DNA from 3 places in the Kribbella sp. NPDC051137 genome. Region 2 is predicted to be linked to each of the others. Evidence: riboswitches for the same ligand, from Rfam matches in the RefSeq annotation. Region 2 holds a riboswitch; each other region holds the start of a gene.
What was found. Region 2 has a riboswitch for ZMP and ZTP ahead of AB0M51_RS09210 (5-aminoimidazole-4-carboxamide ribonucleotide transformylase). Riboswitches for the same ligand answer to the same signal wherever they lie in the genome.

Region 1 (4,200 bases), on a different contig from region 2:
GCTGTTCGCGGGGTACGACGAGGACATCAAGGGCGGGCGGATCTTCTCCTACGACCCGACCGGCGGGCGGTACGAGGAGACCCACTTCTACAGCGTCGGATCGGGCTCGCTGTTCGCCCGCGGCGCGCTGAAGAAGCTCTACCGCGAGGACCTGTCCGAGACCGACTGCGTGACGGTGGCGATCCAGTCCCTGATCGACGCCGCCGACGACGACTCGGCGACCGGTGGCCCGGACATGCTGCGGCGGATCTTCCCGGTGGTCGGCGTGGTCACCGCGGACGGTTACCGGCGGCTGCCCGAGGACGAGGTGGCCTCCCTGGTCGACGCGGCCTGGGAGCAGCGGCACCAGCGTCCCGACGGCCCGGCCGCGCCGTCCCTGACCTGATCACCCCGAACTCACAGAGGACTCGATGAGCGTTCCTTTCTACGTCTCGCCCGAGCAGCTGATGCGGGACCGGGCGGACTTCGCCCGGAAGGGCATCAGCAAGGGCCGCAGCGCGATCGCGCTGCAGTATGCCGACGGCATCCTGTTCGTCGCGGAGAACCGGTCGCCCGCGTTGCACAAGGTGGCCGAGATCTACGACCGGATGGCCTTCGCCGCCGTCGGCCGGTACAACGAGTTCGAGAACCTGCGGATCGCCGGCGTCCGGCTCGCCGACATGCGCGGGTACTCGTACGACCGCCGTGACGTGACCGGCCGCGCGCTCGCCAACGCGTACGCGCAGACCCTCGGCGCGATCTTCTCCTCCGGCGGCGAGAAGCCGCTCGAGGTGGAGATCCTGGTCGCGGAGGTCGGCGCGAGCGCCGGCGACGACCAGATCTACCGGCTCACGTACGACGGTTCGATCGCCGACGTGCAGGGGTACGCCGTGATGGGCGGCCCGGCCGACCAGGTCGCGGACTACGTCGGCGAGCACTACCAGGAAGGCATCTCGCTGGCGGGTGCGCTCCGGCTCGCGGTCGACGCCCTGGCCCACGACGGCACCGAGGTCCGGCAGTTGACGCCGGACCAGCTCGAGGTCGCTGTGCTGGACCGGACCCGGTCACAGGTGCGCAAGTTCAAGCGGATCTCCGAGGAGACGCTGGAACGGATCCTGTCCGAGTCCCGCCCGGCCACCGCCCCCTCCGACGCCGACTCCTCCGACGCCGACTCCTCCGACGGCGACTCCTCCGAGGAGGCGTCCGACGGCGGGAACGGTGCCGGCGCCGGCTCGGCCGGTGAGTCTTCGGCGAAGGCCGAGGACGCCGGATCCACCGAGGCCCCGGTCGCCCCGCCGTCCGACGATGACGACGCACCGGTGGCCCCGCCGGAAGACCCCGACGACAACCGTCCGCTGTGACGGACCAGATCGAGAGCTCAGCCGCCACGGAAAACGTGGCGGCTGAGCTGTCTACGGCACCCGCCGACCCGGCTCCGTGGGAGTTGCTGGGGGAGGAGGTCGGGTTCGAGCGCTTCCTGTCGGTGCGCCTCCGGCGGTACCGGATGCCCGACGGGCGCGAGGTCGAGTGGGATGTGTCCGGGCGCGAGGCCGGGGTGGACGCCGGCGTGACGGTGTTGCCGTTGACGCCGGAGGGGCGGATCGTGACGATCCGGATGTTCCGCGCCGGACCCGATACCGTGGTCACGAACCTTCCGGGCGGTCTCGTCGAGCCCGGCGAGGAGGTCGCGGTGGCGGGCGCCCGCGAGCTCGAGGAGGAGACCGGGTACACCTGCGAGACCCTCGACGTGGTCGGCTGGCAATGGTCCGGTGCGTCCTCGACGTTCCGCAAGTACGTCGCGATCGCCCGTGGCTGCCGTCCCGACGGCAAACAGCAACTCGACGAGACCGAGGACTGCGTCCCGGTCGAACTCACCGTCGACGCTTTCCGCGCCGAACTCCGCAACCCCGGCGCGATGACCGGCATCGACGCCGCCTACCTCGCCCTCGACCACGCCGGCCTGCTCTGACCCGGTACTCTGAAGCCGGACCGCGACTGGCGTTGAGGTGGATGAACCACCGGGGAACGGTCTGCCATCCGGCTTCGCCGCGCGCCTGGGCACCTTCGAACGTCGAGGAGTGCGCGCATGAGTGCTGAGCTGATGATCGGGACCGACCTCGCCGCCGAGATGGTGGCCAAGGCGGCGGAGCGGGCGAGCGCCCTGCAGGAGAAGTACGGCGTACAGCCGTGCCTGGCGACCGTGCTGGTCGGCGACGACCCGGCGTCCGCGACCTACGTACGGATGAAGCAGAACCGGTCGAAGAAGGCGGGCATCGCGTCCCGCAGCGTCGTCCTGCCGGCCACCACGACCACGGAGGAGCTGGTCGCGGAGCTCACCAAGCTGTCGGAGGACCCGGCGGTGCACGGGATCCTGCTGCAGCACCCGGTGCCCGCGCAGATCGACGAGCGGGCCGCCTTCGAGGCGATCGACCCGGCCAAGGACGTGGACGGCGTGACGATGCGATCGTTCGCGGCGATGGCCTTCGGGGATCCCGGGTTCCGGTCCGCGACGCCCGGCGGGATCATGCGGCTGCTGGCGGCGTACGACGTACCGCTCGAGGGCGCGCACGCGGTCGTGATCGGCCGCAGCCCGATCCTCGGCAAGCCGGCCGGCATGTTGCTGCTGGCATCGAACGCGACCGTCACGTACGCGCACTCCCGGACCCGCGACCTCGCCGACCTGGTGCGGACCGCCGACGTGGTGATCGCCGCCGTCGGCAAGCCGAACTTCGTCCGCGGCGACTGGCTGAAGCCGGGCGCGGTGGTGGTCGACGCCGGGTACAACGAGGGCAACGTCGGCGACGTGCACTTCGCCGAGGCGGCCGAGGTCGCGCGGCTGATCACCCCGGTGCCGGGCGGTGTCGGCCCGATGACGATCGCGCTGCTGCTGGAGCAGACGGTCGACGCGGCTGAGACGGCTGTCCACGCCTTGACTACCCTGAACTAGGGTTGGGGGAGACGAACTAGGAGGCGACACGTGGCGGTACGCGCGATCCGGGGGGCCACCCAGCTGGACGTGGACGAGCGCGAGCATCTGCTCGAGCGGACCGCGGAGCTGGTGAAGGCGGTCCTGGAGGCGAACGATCTGGAGAACGAGGATCTGATCAGCATCCTGTTCACGGTCACGTCGGACCTCCGCTCGGAGTTCCCGGCGGTCGCGGGCCGCCAGATCGGGCTCACCGACGTACCGCTGATCTGCATGCAGGAGATCCCGGTGCCGCACGCGTTGCCGCGCGTCGTCCGGCTGATGCTGCACACCGAGACACCGCGTTCGCGGGACAAGATCCAGCACGTGTACCTGCACGGCGCGGTCGCTCTGCGCCCAGACCTGACCGGCGCCCAGTGAAGGCGACACGGTGACCGAACTGCGCGGCCCGGTCCGCATTGTCGGGACCGGGTTGATCGGGACGTCGATCGGGCTGGCGCTGGCCCGGCTGGGGGTGGTTGTCGAGCTCGTCGACGGCAACCCCGACAACGCGTTGATGGCCGAGCGGATCGGCGCCGGCTCGCGGCAGGTGGAGATCGAGCCGCAGCTCGTCGTGGTCGCCGTACCGCCGGATCATGTCGGCGCGGTCGTCGCCGCGCAGCTCGACCAGACCACAGCGGTCGTGACGGACGCGGCCAGCGTGAAGAGCAAGCCGCTCGCGGACGCACGCAAGCTGGCGGAGGACGTCAGCAGGTACGTCGGAAGCCACCCGATGGCCGGCTCGGAACGCAACGGCCCGCTGGCCGCGCGCGCCGACCTGTTCGACGGGGCCACCTGGGCGATCACCCCGCACGAGACCAGCGATCCGCAGGCCGTGGATCTGGTACGGCGGCTGGCCGAGGCGTGCGGTGCCCGGACGGTCGAGATGTCCGTGGCGGACCACGACCTCGGCGTCGCACGGGTCTCCCACCTGCCGCACCTGATGTCCGCGCTCGCCGCCGGGACGCTGGCCGACGCGCCGTCGTCGCACCTCGAACTGTCCGGCCAGGGCGTCCGCGACGTCACCCGGATCGCGGCCGGCGACCCCCGGCTGTGGACCCAGATCGTGTCCGCGAACTCGACCGCGCTGACCGGCCTGCTGGAGCAGATCCGCGGCGAGCTCGACCGGCTACTGGTTGCCCTCGGCAAGGAAGAGGCGGGCGAGGAGCTGACCGCGATCCTCGGCCAGGGGGTGTCCGGCGCGATCCGGGTACCGGGCAAGCACGGTGCCCCGCACATCGACCTGGTCACGGTCC
Region 2 (4,200 bases):
TGGGTCCAGGTCGCCGGCCACCTGCCCGACATCCTCACGGTCCGCGCAGCGGTGCTCGAATGATCGCTGTCCGGCTGCCGACGGTGCTCCGCCCGTTCGCGGGCGGAGCCGAACGCGTGGAGGCCGACGGCTCGACCGTCGGCGAGGTGTTCGCCGCCCTGCAACCGGCCCTCCGCCGGCGCCTGACCGACGAGCAGGGAGCGGTCCGCCGGCACGTCAACGTCTACCTCCGCGACGAGAACATCCGCGACCTGAACGGCCTCGGCACCCAGGTGCGCGACGGCGACGAACTCCTGATACTCCCGAGCGTCGCGGGCGGTTGATCGGTACTGTCGGTCGGCATGAGCGACGTGCTGCTGCTGACCGGCCCGTCCGGCTCGGGCAAGACGACCGTGGCGCGGCTGGTGGCCACCGACGCGGCCCGGCCGACGGTGCACGTGACCACCGACGAGTTCTTCCGCGCGATCCGGACCGGCTTCATCCCGCCGTACCTGCCGGAATCGCAACGGCAGAACGTCGTGGTGGTGGACGCGATCGTCGCGGCGGTCGCGGTGTTCGCCGACGGCGGGTACGACGTCGTGGTGGACGGCGTCATCGGACCGTGGTTCCTGCCGCCCTACCGGGCCGCGGCCGCCGAGAGGGAGTGGCAGATGTCGTACGTCGTCCTGCGGCCGGATCTCGCCACCACGCTGGAGCGCGGGCAGGCACGCGGCGGTGTCGAGTTGACCGACACCGAGGCGCTCACCGCGCTGCACGGCGCCTTCGCGGACCTCGGCGAGCTCGAGCGGCACGTGATCGACAGCACCCGTCTCGACGCGGCACAGACCGCCGCCGAGGTCCGCAAAGCTGTTGCTGAGGGCACCTACCTGCTCAGTGCCTGAACAGCCGCAGCCCCGTGGCGGTCCAGGTGATTCCGAGCGCGGCGCAGGCGGCGGCGACCTCGTCGGAGCGGATCGATCCGCCGGGCTCGACGATGTGCGTGACGCCGTACCGGTGTGCGACCTCGACGTTGTCGGCGAAGGGCAGGTGGCCGTCGGAGACCATCGTCACCCCGGTGAGAGGCTCGGTGGACCAGAGCGCCGCCTTCTCGCCGGCCAGGCGGGTGCAGTCGACGCGGGACTGCTGCCCGGCCCCGACGCCGATCGTCATCCGGTCCTTCACCAGCACCACGGTGTTCGACTGGGTGTAGCGCGCCACGATCATCCCGAGCACCGCGTCGTCCGGCAGGTCGCGGGGGAGCGGCGCGGCGTCCCGCTCCTGCGTCAGCCGTACGCCGTACAGCTCGCGCACCTCCTCCGCCGGCGGCTCGTACGCCGGGTCCATCTCGAGCACCAGATACGTCCCGCGCTTCTTCGCCGCGAGGATCTCCGGTACGCCGTCGTCGTACCCGGGCGCGATGATCCCGTCCGACACGACCCGCTTCAGCACCGCGGCCAGCTCCAGGTCGACGGGATGCGACACCGCCACGAAATCGCCGTACGACGACTTCGGATCCGCGGCCCGCGCCCGCGTGTACGCCTCCGCCGCCGTCGTACCGAGCGCGGCCCCCGCGGGCGACACGTGCTTGTACGACGCCGCCGCCGGTACGCCGAACCGCTCCGCCGCCTCCCGTACCAGCTGCCATCCGGTCAACGCGTCGAGGATGTTGATGTACGACGGGGCACCCGCGAGCACCGTGAACGGCGCGTTCTCGAGGGTGGCCGCCTGATGGGGATTCATGCCGTACCGCAGACGCATCGGGACCTCCGAACTGCTCGAAGACGCCCAGGCGGACGACGCCTTGTCCGGAAGCTCCCTGGTGGTGATCCACCCTCGCCAGTCGCGGTAGGGCCAGCCTACTTCGTCGCCCGCACCACCAGCAGCCGGGAGTCCGCGGCCGGCGGCTCACCGTGCCAGCCGCCGTCGACGACCACGTCGGAGAAGCCTGCCGCGCGCAGGTCGGCGGTGATCTCGTCGGCGGACCGGAAGTACAGGACGTTCCGGTAGACGGCGTCGTGCCCGTCCTCGAACACGTTGTGCGCGTCGAACACCACCCGTCCGTCCGCGATCTCGACCAGCTCGAGCCACTCCTTCAGGTGCCCGGCGACGGTGTCGCGTTCGCCGTACGTCGCCTCGCTCGTCCACTGTTCCCAGGCGCGCATCGCCGGGTTCCGGGACTCGAACGCGAACCTGCCGCCGGGGCGCAGCGCGGCGGACAACGCGACCACGGTGTCGGCGTGCTGCGCGACGTGCATCATCGTGTTGCCGCTGCTGACCACGAGGTCCACGTCGCCCGTCGGCTCGACGACGCGGTGGTCGCCCTCGATCCAGGTGACCGCGTCGGCGCCGGGCTGCTTGCGCGCGTACCCGAGCATCGTGGAGCTGGGGTCGATGCCGATCACTTCCCGTCCGGGCGCGACCAGCGACCGCGTCAGCAGACCGGTACCGCAGCCGAAGTCGAGGACCTTCGCGGTGCCTTCGGCCAAGGCACGGTAGTACGCGTGGTCCTCCCCGGCCGGGTTGTCCAGGTCGTAGAGCTGCACCAGCTGTTCGTCGCCGTAAGGATCAGTCACCCCGAAGAGCCTAGGGGCCGGTGCGGGTGGGACGAGTACCCGCACCGGCCTGTCCGGGGAACTACTGCGCCGAGACCCAGCCGTAGATGTCGGCCGGGCGGCCGGCGGCCTCGGCGTGCTTCGGGTCGAACGGTCCGTGCTTGCTCACCTGGTTGCCGGAGTTGCCTTCGACCGTGGTGATTCTCCCGTCGGTGCCGACGGCAACGACCACGCCGGTGTGCACGCTGGTGTCGGTGTTGTCCGGGCCGGTGCCGTACAGCACGATGTCGCCGGGCTGCAGGCCGGTGTTGCCGGCGTGCGCGCGGCCGCGGTCCTGACCCCAGGTGTAGATGTCGCCGGTGAAGCCGTAGTTCGGGATGTCGATGCCGGCCTGCCGCCAGGTCCAGGTGGCGAAGTGCGCGCACCACGGCTCACACGGGCCGTACGGGTTGCAGTTGCTGCCGGGCGGGGTCTCCTGCTGGCCGACCTCGCCGTTCGCGGCGTTCACGATCGCTGTCCGGGTGTCGGCCGCGGACGCCGTCAGCGACAGCGTTCCGGTGAGCGCGACGAGGACGGAGGCGACGAGCAGACGTAACGAGAGGCGCATGGGTCACTCCGATCTGGAGAGGGGGCGGTAGAAATCTTTCAAACGATCTCTGCAGATCAGTATGTGACTAACGAACATCCCGGATCCATCACAGCGCCGTCACGGTACGATGGCACTGCTCGTAAGACGGTCGTCTCAGAAATTGAGACGGTAGGCGGCTGAACTTGACCCGGTCGGCAGGTTTCGGCGAATAATGCCTACATGCGATCGATTCTCCTCGTACTTGTGCGGCGCGCCGACTGACGCGACCACAGAGTCGAGCGCGCCCCTTCAGCCAACCCGGCGGAAGGGGTTTTTTGTTGCCAATGCGACTATCCGCGACCCGGAAGCGCACGGACAACGGCCACAAGCGAGGATGGATCGGTCGCGATAAGTACAGACATCGTGACAGGACTGAGGGAAGGCACTCATGAGTGAGCAGCTGACCGGGGCACAGGCTCTGATCCGCGCACTGGAACATGCCGGAGTGGACACCGTCTTCGGCATCCCGGGTGGCGCGATCCTCCCGGCGTACGACCCGATGCTCGACTCGACCCAGATCCGCCACATCCTGGTACGTCACGAGCAGGGCGCCGGCCACGCCGCCCAGGGGTACGCCGCGGCGTCCGGCAAGGTCGGAGTCTGCATGGCGACCTCCGGGCCGGGCGCGACCAACCTGGTGACGCCGATCGCCGATGCCTACATGGACTCGGTGCCGATGGTCGCGATCACCGGCCAGGTGGCGGGCGCCGCGATCGGGACCGACGCCTTCCAGGAGGCGGACATCCGCGGCATCACGATGCCGATCACCAAGCACAACTTCCTGGTGACCGACCCGAACGAGATCGCGACCACGATCGCCGAGGCGTTCCACATCGCCTCCACCGGCCGGCCCGGCCCGGTGCTGGTGGACGTCACCAAGGACGCGATGCAGACCACCGGCGTCGACTTCCAGTGGCCGACCGAGCTCGCGCTGCCCGGCTACCGGCCGGTGACCCGCCCGCACCCGAAGCAGGTGCGCGAGGCGGCCCGGCTGATCGTCGCCGCGGAGAAGCCGGTGCTGTACGTCGGCGGCGGTGTGAT
Region 3 (4,200 bases), on a different contig from region 2:
ACCGACGAGCTCAGCTCGTTCATCAGCGTCACGGCTCGATCGGCGCGCGGCCCCGCGGTCGCCGTACGGTCGGTCTGGCCCTCCGGCCACGGATCACCGGACTTCCGGGTCGCGGGCGCCTTCGGGGTCACGGTGGAGACCGGCCGCGGCGTGGCGAGCGGGCGGCTGGTGCCGGTACCGCCGGCCACCATCGGGCTCGCCGGCCGGCTGCCTGCGTAATGCACGACCAGTGCCGGACCCGCTCCGAGGCCGACCGCCAGCGTGACGGCGGCGGCGCCGGTCACCGCGATCCTGCGCCGCTTGAGCGCCCGGCGGCCCTGGTCGAGGGCGCTCGCCGGGTCCATCGACGGCGGCGGAGTCGTCCGCACCATGAGGTCGTGCAGTGCCTCGCCGAGTTCCTCTTCCTTCATCGCACTCTCTCCTCTTCGAGCAGGCCGCGCAGCGTCGCCAACCCACGCGCAGCCTGGCTCTTGACGTTTCCGGTTGAGCATTCGAGCAACTCGGCCGTCTGTTCGACGGACTGGTCCTCCCAGTACCGCAGGACCAGAACGGCCCGTTGTCTCGGCGGTACCTTCGCGAGCGCCTCCAGCAACACGAGCCGTTCGTCGGCCAGGCCGGACGACGGCCCCGGCCGGTCGGTGTCCGCAGACCCGACCGACTCGTGCCGGAACCACCCGCGGCGGCGCTCGGACAGGAACGTCCGCAGGAGCGTCCGCCTGGTGTAGCTGTCCATCGCCTCGTGCCGCTGGATCCGGCGCCACACCAGGTAGAGCTTCGTGAACGTCTGCTGAACCAGGTCCTCCGCTCGATGCCAGTCGCCGCACAGCAGGTACGCCGTACCGCGCATGGCGTCGGAACGTGCGGCGAAGTACGCCTCGAACGCGGCGTCCCGGTCACTCATTTGTCCTCCCGGTCCTCGATACCGGGTTAGACACGCCTACGAGTGCGAAGTTGGTTGCATCGGCGGATCAGATCGGCAGCGGATCGTAGTTCGCGCCGAACGGGGCGTCCGGGCGGGTGAACTCTCCCAGCAGGGCGCGCCGCAGCGGCGTGGTGCGCTCGAGGAACTCGGGGTCGTTGCCGAAACGGTCGGCCGGGCGCACCCACGGCGGGCTGTAGACGTAGTGGGTCGTGAAGCGGTCGTAGTCGCCGTCGTGGCGGAAGGTCCGGTGCCACACACCGTTGTGGAACACCAGAGCGGCGCCGGCCTCGGCGCACACGACGTGGCCGATCGCGATGTCGTCCTTGTTCTTCCGGATCGACTCCGGCAGCGCGACCCGGGAGCGGTGGCTGCCGGGAATCAGTTCCATGTTGCCCATGCCGGGCACGGTCTGGTCGGTGAGCAGGTACGACACGCGGAGCTGCAGCAACGGAACCGGGTAGCCCACTTCCTTGAAGTCGTACGCCGACGATCCGTCCTGGTGCCAGCCGCCGTTCCCCGCGTGCGCGGGCTGCATGGTGTTCCAGCCGGCCTGCAGCACGAACCGGTCGCCGAGCAGGCCCTGCACCTTCGGCAGTACGTCGGGATGATCGATCAGCCGCTCGAGAACCGGCTCGCTCTCGTAGGTCCGGCCGATCTGCCCGAACTCGCGCTCGCGGCTCGCGTGCAGCCGCTGCGAGACGTCGTACGCCTCGGCGGCCTCGTCCTTCGTCAGGACGCCGGGAATCAGGAAGTAGCCCCACGACTCGAAGATGAAGCGGTCAGTCTCGGTCAGCGGACCTTTGCCGACGACGGGATCGAGCATGACTGTGCCCTCTTTTCCTGGTGAAACGGCGGTCACCATCCAATTCTGATGCCGCGCCTGTACCGATAAACATCGAACTCGGCCAGGGCGTCCCGAACGAGCAAGGCGTCCCTCAGACCCGCGGGGTCGTGTGTCCGGATGTAGTCGGCGCCCTGGTCGGCCGCGGACAGCTCGGCCGCGAGGGTGGCCGCTGCGATCCCCCCGAGGTCCGTTCCCGTGATAGCCCGCAGGAACGACTTCCGCGACGGCGACACCAGGATCGGCAGCCCGTACCGCTCCTTCAACCGCGCGAGGTCCGCCAGCACCGCGATCGACGGCTCCGGTGTGCTCCCGAGGAAGTAGCCGAGCCCCGGATCCAACACCAACCGCTCAGGCCCGATCCCGGCACCCTCGAGCGCCGCGATCCGCCGGTCGAAGAACGCCTCGATCCGGCCCCAGATCGCGCCCGCGTCGGTCACCACCCGCGTCGCCGGTCCGGTTCGCTGGACGGAGTGCATCACCACGAGCCGGCACGACGAGTCGGCGAGTTCGCCGTACGGCCGGGCGAACCCGCCGATGTCGTTCAGGTACGACGCCCCGCGCGCGAGCGCCCACCGCTGAGCCTCGGGGTGAAACGAGTCCACGCCCCACGGGATCCCTTCCAGCCCGTCGACCACTCGGTCCAGCCTCGCGATCTCCTCCTCCGGCGGCACCCGCTCCGCGTCCGGATGACTCGACGCCGGCCCGAGCTCCACGACGTCGGCGCCGGCCGCGGCCAGCTCCCGGGCGTGCGCGATCGCAGCCTCGGGCAACAGGTAGCGTCCCCCGTCCGAGAACGAGTCGCGCGTGACATTGACGATCCCCACCAACCGCGGGCGAACCATGGCAGGCCTCCAGCTCGATCCCAGAAGCCCAGGCGCACGGCACACGTCATCCAGACGGGACCGCTCCCCGGTGGTACCCCACCTCACGCGCCAGTCACGGTCCGGCCCCAGCCTAACGGCACACGCGTCGACGTCGGGCCCCTGTCGTCCGCAGGTACGAATGGGCTGTGTCGATCGACAGGCCGGTGCAGGCGATCCCCAGTACGCCGTGGTACCACCGCCAGCCGACGCCCAACCCGATGAAGCCGTCCAGCGCCATGATTCCGCCGCCCGCGGCAACGGGCAGCACCAGGGCGGTGAGCGCGACCAGCATCAGGGGACGCGGGATTCTCCGGCCGATCGACGTCACGGTCGCGAGCACGATGCAGGCGGCGAGCACGCCACTCGCGGAAGCCAGCGACTGGGCGACCACCGGATCCAACGGGTAGCGGTCAGCCTCGGCAGCCGACACCGGCGGACCGCCCGGAAACCCCAGCCTCCCTTGCCACGCACGCACAGCCTTCCCCGCGGCATACCCGGCGAACAGCACAGCGAGCAGGTACGCCGGCCACTGCCGGACGCGCGCAGGTTCATCCATGCGACTGAACGTAACGACATCGGCACCGCCGCCCATCCCCCGTCCGGGTGAACCGTCTCCCCGCTCCGGGTGACGTATCCAGACGCCTTGCTCCTCAGCGGATTCTCAGTGGGAGCGGGAGTTCCAGCTCAGGACTTGTGAGGTCAGCCTTGCCTCACCTAATGTCCGAGCTGCACTTCTGCGTTCCCCTTTCCCGGAGAGTTCTGATGTCCAGCTCGCAGGTCGCGGTTCTCGGCGCTGTCGCCGGCCTCACCATCTATCTCGGTCTCCCGATCGGCCGGCTGCGCAATCCCGCGCCTCGGCTCAAGGCAGGCCTGAACGCGGTCGCGATCGGCATCCTGCTCTTCCTGCTCTGGGACGTCCTCGCCCACGCCTGGGAGCCGATCGACACCGCGCTCGCGGACAAGCATTGGGGTACGACGCTGGGCAACGGCCTGGTCCTGGCTGCCGGGCTGGGGATCGGGCTGCTCGGCCTGGTGTACTACGACCGCTGGATGGCCCGGCGGCGTACGGCGCAACCGAAACCCGGCCCCGGTGCGGCCGCGACCGGCGATCCGGCGCTGAGGCCGCAGACAGCCTCGGCCGCGGCCGGCCTGGCCACGATGATCGCCACCGGGATCGGCCTGCACAACTTCGCCGAGGGTCTCGCGATCGGCAACTCCGCGGCGACCGGCGAGATGTCGCTCGCCGTGCTGCTGATCATCGGGTTCGCCCTGCACAACGCCACCGAGGGCTTCGGCATCGTCGCACCGCTCGCAGCCGCAGGCGAGCGGCCGTCCTGGCTGACCCTCGCGCTGCTCGGGCTGATCGGCGGCGGCCCGACGTTCGTCGGGACGCTCATCGGGCAGCGGTTCGTCAACGACACGTTGTCGGTGGCGTTCCTCGGCCTCGCCGCGGGTTCGATCCTGTACGTCGTCATCGAACTACTGGCAGTCGCTCGCAGGGCCGGCCTCAAGGAACTCACCACCTGGTGCATCCTGCTCGGCCTCCTGGCCGGTTTCGCCACCGACGCCGT

Region 1: it holds a riboswitch for ZMP and ZTP, as region 2 does, so the genes downstream of both, AB0M51_RS24550 (tetrahydrofolate dehydrogenase/cyclohydrolase catalytic domain-containing protein) here and AB0M51_RS09210 (5-aminoimidazole-4-carboxamide ribonucleotide transformylase) in region 2, are expected to answer to the same signal.
Region 3: it holds a riboswitch for ZMP and ZTP, as region 2 does, so the genes downstream of both, folP (dihydropteroate synthase) here and AB0M51_RS09210 (5-aminoimidazole-4-carboxamide ribonucleotide transformylase) in region 2, are expected to answer to the same signal.

The regions. Positions count from the first base shown of each region.
Region 1 covers NZ_JBFBBI010000004.1:699,038-703,237, reverse strand. Annotated here, with positions in the region: gene prcB (proteasome subunit beta) at 1-385, shown strand, start outside; gene prcA (proteasome subunit alpha) at 411-1,340, shown strand; gene AB0M51_RS24555 (NUDIX hydrolase) at 1,337-1,948, shown strand; ZMP/ZTP riboswitch at 1,961-2,046, shown strand; gene AB0M51_RS24550 (tetrahydrofolate dehydrogenase/cyclohydrolase catalytic domain-containing protein) at 2,066-2,926, shown strand; gene aroH (chorismate mutase) at 2,957-3,325, shown strand; gene AB0M51_RS24540 (prephenate dehydrogenase) at 3,336-4,200, shown strand, end outside.
Region 2 covers NZ_JBFBBI010000002.1:379,368-383,567, forward strand. Annotated here, with positions in the region: gene AB0M51_RS09195 (exo-alpha-sialidase) at 1-63, shown strand, start outside; gene AB0M51_RS09200 (MoaD/ThiS family protein) at 60-323, shown strand; gene AB0M51_RS09205 (AAA family ATPase) at 342-881, shown strand; gene AB0M51_RS09210 (5-aminoimidazole-4-carboxamide ribonucleotide transformylase) at 871-1,737, opposite strand; ZMP/ZTP riboswitch at 1,756-1,833, opposite strand; gene AB0M51_RS09215 (class I SAM-dependent methyltransferase) at 1,836-2,552, opposite strand; gene AB0M51_RS09220 (CHAP domain-containing protein) at 2,614-3,138, opposite strand; gene AB0M51_RS09225 (acetolactate synthase large subunit) at 3,548-4,200, shown strand, end outside.
Region 3 covers NZ_JBFBBI010000004.1:886,272-890,471, forward strand. Annotated here, with positions in the region: gene AB0M51_RS25335 (hypothetical protein) at 1-410, opposite strand, end outside; gene AB0M51_RS25340 (SigE family RNA polymerase sigma factor) at 407-901, opposite strand; gene AB0M51_RS25345 (phytanoyl-CoA dioxygenase family protein) at 969-1,745, opposite strand; gene folP (dihydropteroate synthase) at 1,778-2,608, opposite strand; ZMP/ZTP riboswitch at 2,628-2,716, opposite strand; gene AB0M51_RS25355 (hypothetical protein) at 2,721-3,185, opposite strand; gene AB0M51_RS25360 (ZIP family metal transporter) at 3,392-4,200, shown strand, end outside.